DNA from 3 places in the Candidatus Clostridium stratigraminis genome. Region 2 is predicted to be linked to each of the others. Evidence: riboswitches for the same ligand, from Rfam matches in the RefSeq annotation. Region 2 holds a riboswitch; each other region holds the start of a gene.
What was found. A riboswitch is a leader RNA that binds a small molecule or an ion and turns the genes downstream of it on or off. The one in region 2 is predicted to bind cyclic di-AMP.
Positions count from the first base shown of each region.

Region 1: another riboswitch for cyclic di-AMP. It lies ahead of ACJDUG_RS10885 (C40 family peptidase); the one in region 2 lies ahead of ACJDUG_RS11335 (cell wall hydrolase).
Region 3: another riboswitch for cyclic di-AMP. It lies ahead of ACJDUG_RS12560 (LysM peptidoglycan-binding domain-containing protein); the one in region 2 lies ahead of ACJDUG_RS11335 (cell wall hydrolase).

Region 1 covers NZ_JBJHZZ010000006.1:141,211-145,977, forward strand. Annotated here, with positions in the region: gene ACJDUG_RS10870 (Maf-like protein) at 1-201, opposite strand, end outside; gene ACJDUG_RS10875 (DUF4321 domain-containing protein) at 218-478, opposite strand; gene ACJDUG_RS10880 (hypothetical protein) at 715-1,413, opposite strand; gene ACJDUG_RS10885 (C40 family peptidase) at 1,523-2,149, opposite strand; cyclic di-AMP (ydaO/yuaA leader) riboswitch at 2,154-2,357, opposite strand; gene ACJDUG_RS10890 (GNAT family N-acetyltransferase) at 2,408-2,917, opposite strand; tRNA gene ACJDUG_RS10895 (tRNA-Leu) at 3,083-3,165, opposite strand; gene ACJDUG_RS10900 (lytic transglycosylase domain-containing protein) at 3,366-3,941, opposite strand; gene coaE (dephospho-CoA kinase) at 3,931-4,545, opposite strand; gene polA (DNA polymerase I) at 4,564-4,767, opposite strand, start outside.
Region 2 covers NZ_JBJHZZ010000007.1:78,217-82,983, forward strand. Annotated here, with positions in the region: gene cdaA (diadenylate cyclase CdaA) at 1-388, opposite strand, end outside; gene ACJDUG_RS11330 (hypothetical protein) at 589-1,593, shown strand; cyclic di-AMP (ydaO/yuaA leader) riboswitch at 1,672-1,804, shown strand; gene ACJDUG_RS11335 (cell wall hydrolase) at 1,805-2,329, shown strand; gene ACJDUG_RS11340 (NAD(P)/FAD-dependent oxidoreductase) at 2,397-3,254, opposite strand; gene trxA (thioredoxin) at 3,291-3,608, opposite strand; gene ACJDUG_RS11350 (tetratricopeptide repeat protein) at 3,785-4,767, opposite strand, start outside.
Region 3 covers NZ_JBJHZZ010000009.1:55,235-60,001, reverse strand. Annotated here, with positions in the region: gene ACJDUG_RS12570 (LTA synthase family protein) at 1-560, shown strand, start outside; gene ACJDUG_RS12565 (MFS transporter) at 670-1,917, opposite strand; cyclic di-AMP (ydaO/yuaA leader) riboswitch at 2,144-2,269, shown strand; gene ACJDUG_RS12560 (LysM peptidoglycan-binding domain-containing protein) at 2,269-3,054, shown strand; gene ACJDUG_RS12555 (SH3 domain-containing protein) at 3,450-4,583, shown strand; gene ACJDUG_RS12550 (L,D-transpeptidase family protein) at 4,722-4,767, shown strand, end outside.

The sequences.
Region 1 (4,767 bases), on a different contig from region 2:
TATAATTATATTAGCCGCATCGGTTTTACTGGCAACATCTTGTGCTTTTCCTAAGGATAAATTTTCTACATATTTTATACAATCACCATTAAAGGTAACGGAATCTTCATTAAAATCGCTTGCTATTACCTTGAAATCAGGAATTATTCTTTTTAATAGTTCCTTTCTTCTTTCGGAAGCAGATGCAAGTATTATAGACATAAAATCACATCCTTAGCTAAATTTTTCTATATAGTATTATTGCCAATATAATACCAATTATAGTCATTAAGCTTATATTGAAATTTATGCCAAAGGAAATACTTAATATTTTTAAGTCAAGTACTAAAGGATTCTTTGTGCCAATATTATAAGCATTTTTTAGAAGAGATAGATACTTAATGTTGCTTCCAAGTAAGTCTCCAATTAAACTTCCACATATGGCACCTAAAATTATAATAAAAAATAAAAAACTTTTACTTTTTTCTGAACCCCTCATTAATAATCCCCTGCCTTTATTTATCTTTTATAGTTTATCATTTAATAAAAGTGTAAACAAGTATTTAGTACATTATTTATAATTTGTTAAGAAATAAATAATGTATTGTCAAAAAATAAAAAAACATAAAAAAAGCTAGAATATATAAAATATTTTATCTGTGTATATTACTTTATACTCAATACACATATTTTATATATTTTCGCTAAATTTCATGTTCTAAATTCTGATTTTAACTATTTGCTTGTAAGCTTTTTTAATAAGTTATAAATATATATTTCAATATTTACAGTATTTTCATTATTTAAGTCCTTTGGAAGAGCATTAATGTGTGTTTTATAGTCCTCAAGAATTACTTTATTTACATCCTTGGAATCCACTTTTTCTAGACTATTAGTCCAATTTTTTAAATCATCAGTTTGGATAGATTTTATGCCTTTATCAGAAAGTTTATTAATAATCTCCAGCTCTGCATTCACAATTGCAGCTATTTCTTCGCTGCATAAATTATCTGATTTTAATTCAAAGGTAATTTTTGAATTATCTATATTCTTAGTTTTGAGATTATTAATTACTTTTAAACTTTCACTTTCATTATATATACCTAATAAAACTCTTGTACCATCTTGGTCCTGTATGGTAAATGGAGTTCCATAATCTATAAAAAGCTTTTTTTCTTTTTCAATATTTTCAGCTTTAGCAAATTTCCCGCCTTGAATAACTATAAATTTACTTGATTTAGTTTCCGTTTTATTAACTGCACCTACATCACTGCTTGCTGGAGGGGCTATATTGGCCACTGATGCCTTTTTCATAAAAAGATTTGAAATAAAAGTTCCAAGCAAAAAAGCCGTTAGCAAAACTGATAACATAACCAAAATAATTATTGTGTTTTCAGATTTCTTTCTTCTTAAATCATATCTTGTGTATTTCATGGTTTACCTCCACTTTTAAAGTTTCAAATTAAAACCCTATATAATACTATTTTTAAAAGTGGATTTTTATGATAAAAAAAACTCGGCAAAATTTGCCGAGAAGAAAAAATTAATTAACTCTTCTTGCACCTGCATATCTAGATGCATAGTAGCCTTCAGAAAGACTGCTAACTGTAACACCGGTTCGAGAATTTGCTGCGTGTATAAAATTACCGCCGCCAACATATATTCCTACATGTGAAACTGAACCATATGTGTTAAAAAACACTAGATCTCCTGGTGCTAAATTACCTTTGCTTACTGATTGACCACTACCAAACTGGGTTCCAGTGTAGTGACCGAGTCCAACACCAAATGCTCTATAGACATAAGCTGTAAAGCCTGAACAATCAAACGCGTTAGGTCCTGATGCTCCCCATACATATGGTTTCCCTAAAAACTTATATGCATAAGAAACTACACTGCTGTTTCCTGCTGAAGCTGGAGCACCGCCAGTTATTCCACTGCCGCCGCCTCTGCTTAAGGTTTTGCTTTTTGTGGAACTGGTTTTTTGTTCAGTTTTTTGTGGGACTTTAATTACCTTGTCCGTATTTAAGCTTGCTGATCGAACAACCACGCTTGGCTGATCTTTGATAGCTGCGTCTGCCTTAACGATATATCCGTTAAACCTGGCAGAAATACCAAACGCCACTAAAGCTGCCGCAAATAATAGCGGTTTGGCTATAGAGTACTTCATTTGTTTCCCCCCTTCTGTTTGCTTCCGGAGTTAGCTGACGGGTTCGGGTGAAGGTTCCCTACTGATAAGACTTATAACATACATTCATGTCATTCCTAACTGGATAATACCTAGTTTTCTATATATTATAGAAATCAGATTAACCCCTGCATATATTGGTTCCTCCGTACCCATTTTTTGTAAAAATAGGATTCAGCTCTTAATCATTATATTACTATTACTGCTGCTATGTCAATGTTTGTTATTAAATTAACAGCTTTAACCATGATATTTTAAAATTATCATATCCATATCTTCTCCTGATATGTTGAAAAAATCCTTTGAAACTCTTAGCTTTTTAAAATCATTTTTCTTCCAAAAATTAAAAATATCTATATCTTTCTCACAAACCCCGGCAAAAAAATCAAATATACCTAGCTCTATATTAAAATATTTAATCATAGCCTTAATAATTTTGCTGCCAATGCCTTTATCTCGAAAGTCTTTGTCTAATAAATAATACCACAGCCAAACTTCATTAATATTTTTTATTTCAATTCTGCCTTTAATTACACCAATCAAATTATCTTGAGCTTTAATTTTTAAGAAAAATTCATTTTCACTAACATAATATTCTAAAAATCTTTCATAAAAGTCTTTAAACATTAGAGGTTTTTCGTTCTCACTATTTATATATTGATTATTTATCCAATGCTGTACTAATATAATATCCTCTTTTTCTATACTAGAAACAGATATATCTTCTATATAAAAATCTACATCAAACATAAATTCACCTCGCATCAATAAATTAATTCTACACAATGAAGTAAAATCCTTTTTTAAAAATAAAATATTGGCATACATATGAGTTATTACTTATTAATATAAATTAAATGGCAGCCATATGACTAATTTAAAAATTAATCATATAGCTGCCATTATTATTTTACTTGGTGCAGAAGACGGGACTTGAACCCGTACGGTCTCCCACACGCCCCTCAAACGTGCGCGTCTGCCAATTCCGCCACTCCTGCATATTAGTAATCTTTAGTTAGATTACATCAGTTATTATACTACCTCCTTTGCTAATTCGTCAATAATAATTTCAACTATTCAAATACAAGAAATTACTTTGTGATGATTTCTTGCTATTCCTCATTTAATAATATATTAATTGAATACTATGTAAAAAGGCGGAAAGTAATTTATCTAATAATTTTCTTTCCACCTACACTTATTTTGTAACATCATTTGTAAATTTATTTTTATATAAAAATTTATAAATATTATAATTTACCTTTACCCTCTTAATATATTTGTCAGTCTCTTTAAAGGGTATATAATGTAAATTCACGCCGTCGCTTGAATGTTCCGAATCAGCTAACCACTTTTCAACATTTCCTCTTCCACCATTATAGGCTGCCAAAACTAAATCCATATTCCCATTAAATTCTTTTTTTAAGTTATCCAAATACCAACAGCCCATATTAATATTATAATCTGGATCAAAGAGCTTTTCATTTTTATAATTATTAAGCTTCATTTCTTTTGCTGCCCACTCAGCTGTATCCGGAGTTATTTGCATTAAACCATAGGCACTTTTAGAAGAAAGGGCTCTTGGTTTATAGTTACTTTCAGTTTTTATAACTGCAGAAATTAGATAAGGATCTAAATTGTATTTTCTTGAATAATTATTAATAGAATCTACATAATTTAGAGGAAATAGAGTTTTTGCAATATTGCTAAACTCAACAATTAGAATTACAAGCAGTATTATAACAAATACAGTAAACAGACCTCTATGTTTCATATTTTACCTCTGAACAATATATTTCTTTCAAAACCTTATCTATTTGATTCTTCGTAGCCTCAATACTGCTTCTATTATCAATTATAAAGTTAACATACTTTTTTTTATCCTCTAGTGGTATTTGGGCATTTATTCTGTTTTTTACATCACCTAAATTTAAATTGTCACGCTTAAGAGTTCTCTCTATTTGCGTATTTACGTCTACCCAAACTAAAATATTTAAATCCATAGCCTTATATAGACCTGTTTCAATTAGTGTGGGAGCATCAACAATGCACATTTTAAAACCTTCAATCTTGTACTTTTCAATTTTTAAATATATCTCTTTAATAATATAAGGTATAGTTAATGCTTCTAATTTTAATTTTCCTTCAGGATTATTAAAAACGAAGTTACCCAGTTCTCTTCTTTTAAGAAGGCCTTTAGCATCAAAAAATTCAGAGCCAAATTCCTTCCTAATATTACTGATAACTTCAGGGTAAAGTATTAATATGTCTCTTGATATAATATCCGCATCAATAATGGGTATCCCTTTTTCTTTTAGAAAATTAGACACTGTGCTTTTACCGCTTCCTATGCCGCCGGTTAATCCTACTTTTATCATAACTTCACCTAATTAAATTTATTTGGCATCATACCAATCCTTACCGACATTTATATCTACTTCAAGTGGAACTTTTAGATCAGCAACATTTTCCATTTCTGTCTTAACTAAGGCTTCTACTTCTTTTAATTCATCTTTATATACGTTAAGAATAAGCTCATCATGGACTTGTAAAATTAAGGTGCTTTTTAATTTTAAGTTTTTTAATTTCTTTGCTACATT
Region 2 (4,767 bases):
TAGATAAATTCTCAACAGCGTCAACTACTTCGCCTACTACCTTCTCCATTATTTCTTCATCTTCTAATATATGTCTATCATTAAAGGCACTTCTTCCTAGGTGCTCTAAACCTCTTCTAATTTCAGGCTGAAAAATAATTATCATAGAAAGTACACCTATAGTTATGGTTTTGCTTAAAATCCAGTTAAGCATATTTAGCTGCAGAAAAGAACTAATAGGAAGTAAAAGTAAAATTAGCAGAATTCCTTTTAGTAGCTGGACGGCCCTTGTCTCTTTAATCAACATATAAGCCTTATAAAATATATAGGAAACCACTATAATATCCAAAATGTTAAATGGACTTATTGTCTTTATACTGTTAAAAATAATCTTAAAAAATTCTGTCAAGTGATTTCGCCCTCCTGTTCTTTTCAATATATATATACAATTATACACTAATAAACGCTGTAGTAGTATACGCAGAATTATAAAATTAAATATATTTATAATAAAATTAAACATAGAAGGAATTTTAATATGAATGCTAGAATAATATAGTATAAATAATTTATAAGCCATTACTTAGGAACATAGAGGAGGTCACAAAATTGAAGCGAAAGAAAAACAAAAATTTAATTATTATTTTGTCAGTTTTAGCCTTTGCATTAATAGTATCCATGGTCTTTTATGGCACATATTATCTTTCAATTGGAAAGTCCCTAAATACTTACGAAAAAGCTGTTAAGTCTTACGTGGATCAGATAAATCAAGAAAACACAAGCACGGAAGCATTTATTGTTGGACAAACTATTGATCCTGATAAAATTAGAAAAGACCTACCTGCAAAAATAGATAATTTGTCGAAAATTAAGGATAGCCTTCAAGGAATTATTCCAGTTGAGAAATATAAAGCAGATCATGATAACCTACTTAATGGTATAGATAAAAATATACTTATTTTCAAGCAGATTAACTTAATTTTAAGTAATCCTAACGGAAATGACTTAGATAAGGCAGGAGCCGATTTAAATAAATACAAAGATGATTGTAATAAATACTACTCCCTTATAAAGCTAAAAGCTATAAAACCTTTAGTTAATAATAAGCTAAGCACTCTAGTGGTTAATACCTCTAGCTACGTTAACGAACTAGTAAGGCTTAAAAGAGATAATGAAATTATTCAAAAACAGAATTTAGACTTTGTTGATAGCATGGAAGGTATAATAGCAAAGTTTTTACCTATTAAAATTGATTTTTCAGATAAGATAATAGCTGCAAGGGCCAATAATTCAAACTTTGATTCAGTTATTTCTGATATTAATAATAACAAAACAAACTTAGACAAACTTTCTCAGGAGTTCTCAAATATAACTGTGCCTTCTAAGGCCATAACCTGTTACAAGGCATTTAATACAAGTATAGACGAATACAACAATTATATGGAAAGCCTTTTATACTCTATAAATAATGAAAAACTTTCCCAAGCCAATTTAACCAGCAGTAGAATTACTGAATTATATGCATCACCAACTTCTAAATATAATAATGTAATAAAGGATTATAGTGACTTTTTAAAAGCATACACTGATTTTAAAAACTTATTACAGTCTTAAAATTACCAATATTGGCATACCTTTTATGGTATGTCATTTTTTTATTTAAATATTGTATTTTTTTTAAAAATAGAGGAATAATATCATTAGCCTAAGTTTTATTTTTATTTTAAAACACGGGGAAACCACTTTTTTGGGGTGAATCGTTATTTCGTAGGTTATGCCTTTACCGAACCCGTCAGCTAACCCCGTAGGCAAAAGGAGGATTGTAATGAAAAAATACACTTTAGTATTTTTATTTTTATGTTTCTTTTTATTTATACCATTGTCCAATGTAAAAGCAGCTAGTGAATTAGATTGTGATTTATACAAGGAGCAGATAGACGCAATACAAGTTTTAAACTATAACCAAAAGTCTATTTATGTAACAGAAAGCGACGTTTATTTAATGGCTCAAATAGTTTATGCTGAAAGCAGGTCTGAGCCCTATGAAGGAAAGGTTGCTGTTGCCTCTGTTATACTAAACAGATTGCAAAGCCCAGGCTTTCCAAAATCTATTGAAGGTGTAATAAAGCAAAAAAACGCCTTTTCTTGTTTAGTTAATGGTCGAATAGATGTCATACCAGATAAAGCAAGTTATGATGCAGTATTAGAAGCTTTAAGTGGTAAAGATCCTACAAATAAAGCAGTTTTCTTCTATAATCCTAAAATTGCAACTTCATATTGGATGAAGAACATAGAAAAAGCTAATGTAAAACCTATAGGAAACCATGTTTTTTTCGTAGTTAATCAATAATTTTTAAAAATTAAATAGGCATAAAAGAACTCCTCAAATAATTTTGAGGAGTTCTTTTATGTGAAATTTATTTACTATCAAGGTATGAAACTGCGTTTAATGCCGCAACCTGTCCTTCCCCTGCAGCCTTAATATATTGATAAGGTTTTCCAATACAATCACCAGCTGCATATAAGCCTTCAATGTTTGTTAACATGCTTCTATTTACTTTTATATGACCTTCTTCAATAGTAAGACCTGGAACCAATTGCCCAGGCGGAACACTGTCCTTTAAGATAAAGATACCATCAGTTTTTATAATCTTATTTTTAAGTAATAAGCTGTGAGCCAAATCATCTCCTGCTATTTCTATAGGTCTATCAACTACAATTTCTATAATATCCTTTAGATTTCCCACATTCTTATACATTGGAACATAATAGGTTTTTGCAGCAAGTTCACTAACATAATTAGCATCTTCTTCAGCATCTTTATTATAGCCTATGATAGTTACTATTTTACCCTTATATAGGGGTGCATCACAGGTAGCGCAATAGCCTACACCTTTGCCCAAAAATTTTTCTTCTCCCTTTAAGGCTTTTGTGTATTCAACTCCAGTTGCCAATATTACTGTTTTTGCTTCGTAAAGTTTCTCATTAACCATTAAAGCAAAATAGTCTCCCATTGCGTAAATAGAATTGATTCTTTCATAAGTTATATGGATGTTCATAGCTTTAATGTGTTTTTCAAATTCATGTTTTAATTCCCTGCCGCTTATATTAGGAAGCCCTAAGTAGTTATTAATCTTTGGAGCAATTGTTAGCTTTGCACTTAAATCCTTGCTTCCAAAAACAATGATATTTTTATTTCTTATTTTAGCATTCACAGCAGCAGATAACCCAGCTGGTCCACTGCCCACAATTGCTATATCATATCTTTGCGACACACCCTTCACCCCTATCAGCCTTAAAGCAGCTTTAACTTAAATATGCTTTTCAATTAAATCCTTAACAGCTATCTTTGGTCTAAAACCAACCATTGTATCTACAGTAGACCCATTCTTAAACACCATGACTGTTGGTATACTTGATACCCTATACTTTTGTGATACTACTGGATTATTATCAACATTAACCTTTACAAACTTTACTTTTCCGTTATAGTCCTTTTCTAGTTCTTCTAAAACTGGTCCAAGCATTTTGCAAGGTCCGCACCAAGGAGCCCAAAAATCAACAACTACAGCTTCATTGCCTTTCATTACTTCATCTTCAAAATTATTATCCATTATTTCTTTAATCATTTTATTTCCTCCTTTTAGTGGTCACACTGAGTAATTTAAGATTACTCGCTTCCGCTCGCAAATTACTCGTAAAAGTCCATTTAGACTCTAACCTCTTTACATACCCCTAGATGGTATTTTATTATATTAATATTATATATTATTATAATTAATATATCAAGTGTAGCATTGTAACGTTATTTAGCTAAAATATTATTTATTACACTATTATTATAAATAGACTTAGGATACTGCTTAGTAAGTCTTGAAGCATAATTTTTAGCTAATTTTACATCTACAGATTTATAAATTAAACTCATATCATACAAAACTGTTTGCTCATAGGTGCCATTAGAAAACTTACTATCATATTCTTCATAATATTTTATGCACTTATCAATTTGATTATCATTTTTAAAGCTGAAGCCTAACATATATAGTATATCCTGATATAGATAATATTCTTTCCCATAATCACAAGCCATAGTAAAATATTTTTCGGAAGTTTTGTAATCCTTTGACGTTAATGCTTGTCTGCCTTTACCATAAAAATATTCTATACCGCTGCTTTGTAGTAGTTCTATACCTTTTTGAAGCAAGGTCTTATCATTTATATTTAATTCTTTGTCCTTCCACTCATTTGCCATGCTGTACAGTTTTTCATAGTCTTGATTAGTTACAGCACTTTTAAACTCTTCACTTTTAAATATATTTTCATTTACAGTTTTAGTATTTTCATTTGCTGCTATTGTATCATTTGCAGCATTAGTACTACTAACTGTAGGAGCTTTGGCAGGTTCATTTGTATTGTTTTTACCTGCAGATATTTTAGCTTGTTCACTTATGTTGTTTTTGGCTGCTATTGCCTTGTTTATATTTTTGACTACAAAACCTAAAGCCAAACCTATGATTATACATGCAATTGGTATAGCAATATACTTAAATTTTAATTTTTTCTTCACTATACCTAAACTTATAAGTTCTTTTTTATTTTTTATCGCAATATCATTTTTCCTGTCAATTTTAAGTACTTCCTCAATGAATTTAACTGCAGCATTATAATCCCCTTGCTTTATATAACAAATAGTTAAAGAATTTTTTACATTAATACAATTAAAATCACTCTCTTTGCATTTCTTTAGCAAATTTACTGCTTCTTTAAGCCTTAATTCATTTATAG
Region 3 (4,767 bases), on a different contig from region 2:
ATGGACCTTTTGATATTCCAGCACAATATAGAGAATTAAAACTAGACAGTAAGCTCGATGAAACAAAATTAGGCGGTTACTTTCAAAGTATTCATTATACTGATAAACACATTGGAATTTTTCTAGACAAGCTTCAAAAGGATGGTGTCTTAGATAATTCAGTAGTAGTGGTATATGGTGACCATACTGGAATACACAAATATTACGATGATGAGGTTTCAAAAATTCAGCCTCAAGAAAGCTGGTGGCAGAATAATAATATGAGAGTACCTCTTATTATATACACTAAAGGTATGGAATGTAAGAAATTCAGTAATATTGGCGGACAAGTTGACCTTCTTCCTAGCCTCGCTTATTTAATGGGTGCCGATACCAAATCTCTTGAAAGAACGGCTATAGGTAAGAATTTATTTAATACCAATAAGAGTTTTGCAGTTCTGTCAAATGGAGAATATATAGGTAACAGTTCTAGTGAAAAAGAAAAAACCTCAGAAATTGAAGGTATAACTATTTCTGATACAATAATAAGAAGTAATTATTTTAAAGATAACGCAAAATAACTTAAAGGGATGAGTTAAAAGTTTTTAACTCATCCCTTTTTTTTCATATCACATATATAATATTTCTGCAAAGCTATAAAAATCAATGATAAATAGAAACTTCTTTTAATTAAGCTTTTTCAGAATTTGGTTTTCTATTAAATATTATAACTAAAATTGTTATAAATAAAAGGCTTAATATTCCACTAACTACAAAGGCTGAGGAAGCTCCAAGCTTATCTGCAGCTGTGCCTGAAAACAAATTACCTATAGGAGTTGAACCTGCAAAAACTAAGGCATATACGCTCATCACCCTTCCCCTGTATTCATCTTTAGCATTTATTTGGAGTGTAGAATTTGCTGTTGTGGAAAAGTAAATATTAAATACACCAGTTATAGCTAAAGAAAATGCAGCTATGTACTCCAGTTTACTTAATCCAGTGAGCATCAACATTATTGATACTATAATTGAGCTTAGCAGCAAAGTTGAATGTTTAGGACCCTTCCTACTTTTTAAAGATACTGTAACAGCACCAATAAGTGAACCTATTCCCAATGATGCCATTAAAAATCCATAGGTTCCTTCAGACTGATGAAGAACATTTTTTGTAAATACAGGAAGCAGTACATTATAATTAAAAGCAAAAACTCCCAATACAAATACAATTAAAACTGTTTTCATTAGCTTTGGAGTCTTATAAATGTATAATAACCCATCTTTAATTTCCTTTAATATTTTACTTTCCGAATTTGTTTTTCTTACATAAGGGGTTGGTTTTATTTTAATAAGTCCATAAATAACCGCTATGAAACTAAGGCCATTTAACAAGAAACACCATCCAGCACCTAGTAGAGACATGATCAATGCACCAATTGATGGTCCAAGAATCCTTGCTAAGTTAAAAACAGCAGAATTTAATGCAATTGCATTCATTAAATCTTCCTTTCCAACTACCTCAACTACAAAGGTTTGTCTTGTTGGTGTATCCAGTGTATTTGTAAATCCCAAAATAAGAGCTATTATAAGTATGTATGAATATTTTACTGTATGTGTAAATACTAAAATTGAAAGAGTTAAAGCAAGGAGCATAGAAATGCTTTGAGTTATTAATAATATCTTCTTCTTTGGAAATCTATCTACAACTACTCCTGCAAAAAGAGAAAATATGGTTATAGGCAGGAATTGAATAGTTCCAACAAGTCCAAGCAAAAATGGTGAACCTGTAATGGTAAAAACCAGCCAAGATTGACCTATACTCTGCATCCAGGTACCTATTAAGGAGATACATTGTCCAAACCAATAATATCTAAAGTTTTTATGGGTTAATGCATGGAAATTATTATTACCTAGTCTTTTAAATTTCGTCATTAAATTCATTCATATGCCATCCCCTCTTAAATTAATCCTTATTTTATAATATAATATATTAATTTTTGTCGCAACTTTATGTATATTTAAAATTGTTTTAAAAGTTTAATTTTATAATATATAGTTTAAATTAAAATAAGCCTTAATATACTTAGGAATTAAACACATACCATCATTTGCCCCCATTTCCACATATATTGCATAGAAATATAAGATTTCTTTTGTTACAATAATCACATACAAAACGCCGAATCTCCAAAAGGAGTACGGGGGATTTATCCTGGGGTGAATCTCATTTAATGAGTAGGGTACCTCTTACCCGAACCCGTCAACTAACCTCGGAGGCAAAAGGAGGCAATTATGCTAAAATCTAAAATAACAAAAAGTTTACTTTTTGCTCTATCAATCTCATTTCTATCTGGTAATTTGGTACATGCTGCCAGCTATAAAGTTGTATCTGGTGATTCTCTATATAAAATAGGAAATTTATTTAATACTAATAGTTCAGTGCTTATGCAGACTAATAAATTAGGTTCTTCTATGATTTATCCTGGACAAGTATTAAATGTACCTGCTGTGCAGTATACTGTAAAAAGCGGAGATACCTTATATTTAATAGCGAAAAAATTTGGTGTTTCTCTAACTGCTTTAAGAACTGCAAATAACTATTGGATTGATGCTATATATCCAAATCAGACTTTAATAATTCCGGGTACAAGCTCTTCACAAAGTTCATCTCCTTCAACTTCTGTAAGTCAGGCATCTGCAGGTGTAATTCCTTACACCGAAGCAGACTTAGATTTATTAGCTAGACTTATAAACGCTGAAGCTCAAGGTGAGCCATATGAAGCTAAGGTTGCTGTTGGTGCTGTTGTAATTAACAGAGTAAAAAGTGCTGATTGGCCAAATACTATTAAAGATGTAATCTATCAACAAATAAATGGTTACTATCAATTTACACCAGTTTTAAATGGATGGATTAATAATCCTGCTACAGCTGATAGTAGACAGGCTGCCTTAGATGCATTAAAAGGTACAGATCCTACTCATGGTGCACAGTTCTATTTTGATGATAGTACTACAAATACTTGGCTTTGGTCAAAGACTGTAGCATTAAGAGTTGATAAAATGGTTTTTTCATATTAATCTGACTATATTAGGAACTTCACAGTTAAAAATTTATATAAAAATAGCTACAATATATAAAATATGATGCATGAGCTCATCGCTTCGAAAGAAGTTCTAAGCTCTCAATAGCCACAAAACCAAGTGTTGAACTAAATTCATTTCATTCAGACATACAACACGAAGGCTTTGTGGCTATTCTTTCACTCAAATAAACGAATAGCCTAAGGCTTTGGAGTTTTTTTTAAACTTGGCACTGGGCATCTTAAAAGCACTCGCTGCCACTCATAAGTTGCCCGTTAAAAGCCATTTAGGCTTTTAACCTCATTCCACATATTTTATATATTTTTGCTAAATTCAATATAAGAAATCTGCGATGAATACTTATATTAATAAAAAAATTTTAGGAGTGATAATTGTTGAAATGGACTCATAAAACATCAATAGCTTTATTGTTTTTAACTGCAGTTACAATTCCTTCTTATAAAACAGGTGCTGTTACTGCCACTTCTATTTCTAGAAGTCAAGCAGAACAAAGAGCACTGAATATGATAAACCTCACATGGACTTATGACAAAAGTAAAAATAATTCTATAGGTTCTACCTATTCTTCTATGGTAACTCAGCCAGATCAGTTAAATGGAATTGCCGCAGATGAAGCAAGAGGAATTCCCTATAATTGGGGTGGTCATGATAGCTTAGATTCAAGTTCATACGGTGCTTCTTGGACAAATTTCTTAGATGCGGTTAATAAGGGAGCCAATACAGGTAATGTAAATACAACTGCAGGTTACGGTTTAATTCCAGGTACTTCAGGCATAGATTGTTCAGGTTTTGTTCAATCAGTTTTTAATATTGCAGGTGATAAACTTTCTACCTATTCCTTATTTGATAACTATTTTACAAAAATTTCTTTGAGTCAATTAAAGCATATGGATATTCTTGATAGACCAGGTGATCACGTATTGATTTTTGATAGATGGGGTACCCTAAATGGTATTAGTGGAGCATATACCTATGAGGCAACTTGGGATCAAGTGTTTGGAGGTATTCAAGGCACTAAAAGGTATTTTGTTACAATGGATGATATTAATAATGGTTATATTCCCGGAAGATATATAAATATTGTTGATGATTCCATTACTACATCTAGTTCCTTAGGTAAAATAGTCAATGTAAATTATGCGGCGAATTTCAGAACTAGTCCTTCTACATCCGGAAGTTTAGCAGGAACCATTCCAAAGGATGCAATTGTGAAAATTTTGAACTTTTCTAATGGCTGGTATCAAATAACCTATAATGGTCAGACAGGATTTATATATGGTAATTTAATTAATTCAAATTTAACCGGCAGATACGTTGCCATTAATAATGCTTACTTACTTAATATTAGGGCATCTGCTTCCGCTAGTAGTTCAATTTACGGAACCTTAGCACAAAATCAATTTGCAGAATTTTTGAACGCATCACAAGATGGTAATTGGATAAACATAAAATTAAATGGAATTCAAGGTTATGTTTACAGCGATTATGTAAAGTACGTAAATTAATTTAATAAAATCAACTAAAAAGTAAGAAGAGGAAAGTATGAGGAACATATTACCACTCTTCTTACTTTTTTATTTGAATATTTTATTTTCTAAAGTAAATAATAACTTTGTATTTTATAATAGTAAGGAGTTGATAAAATTAAAACCTTAAAATGTATCTTAATTTTTTCTTTTTCATTATATA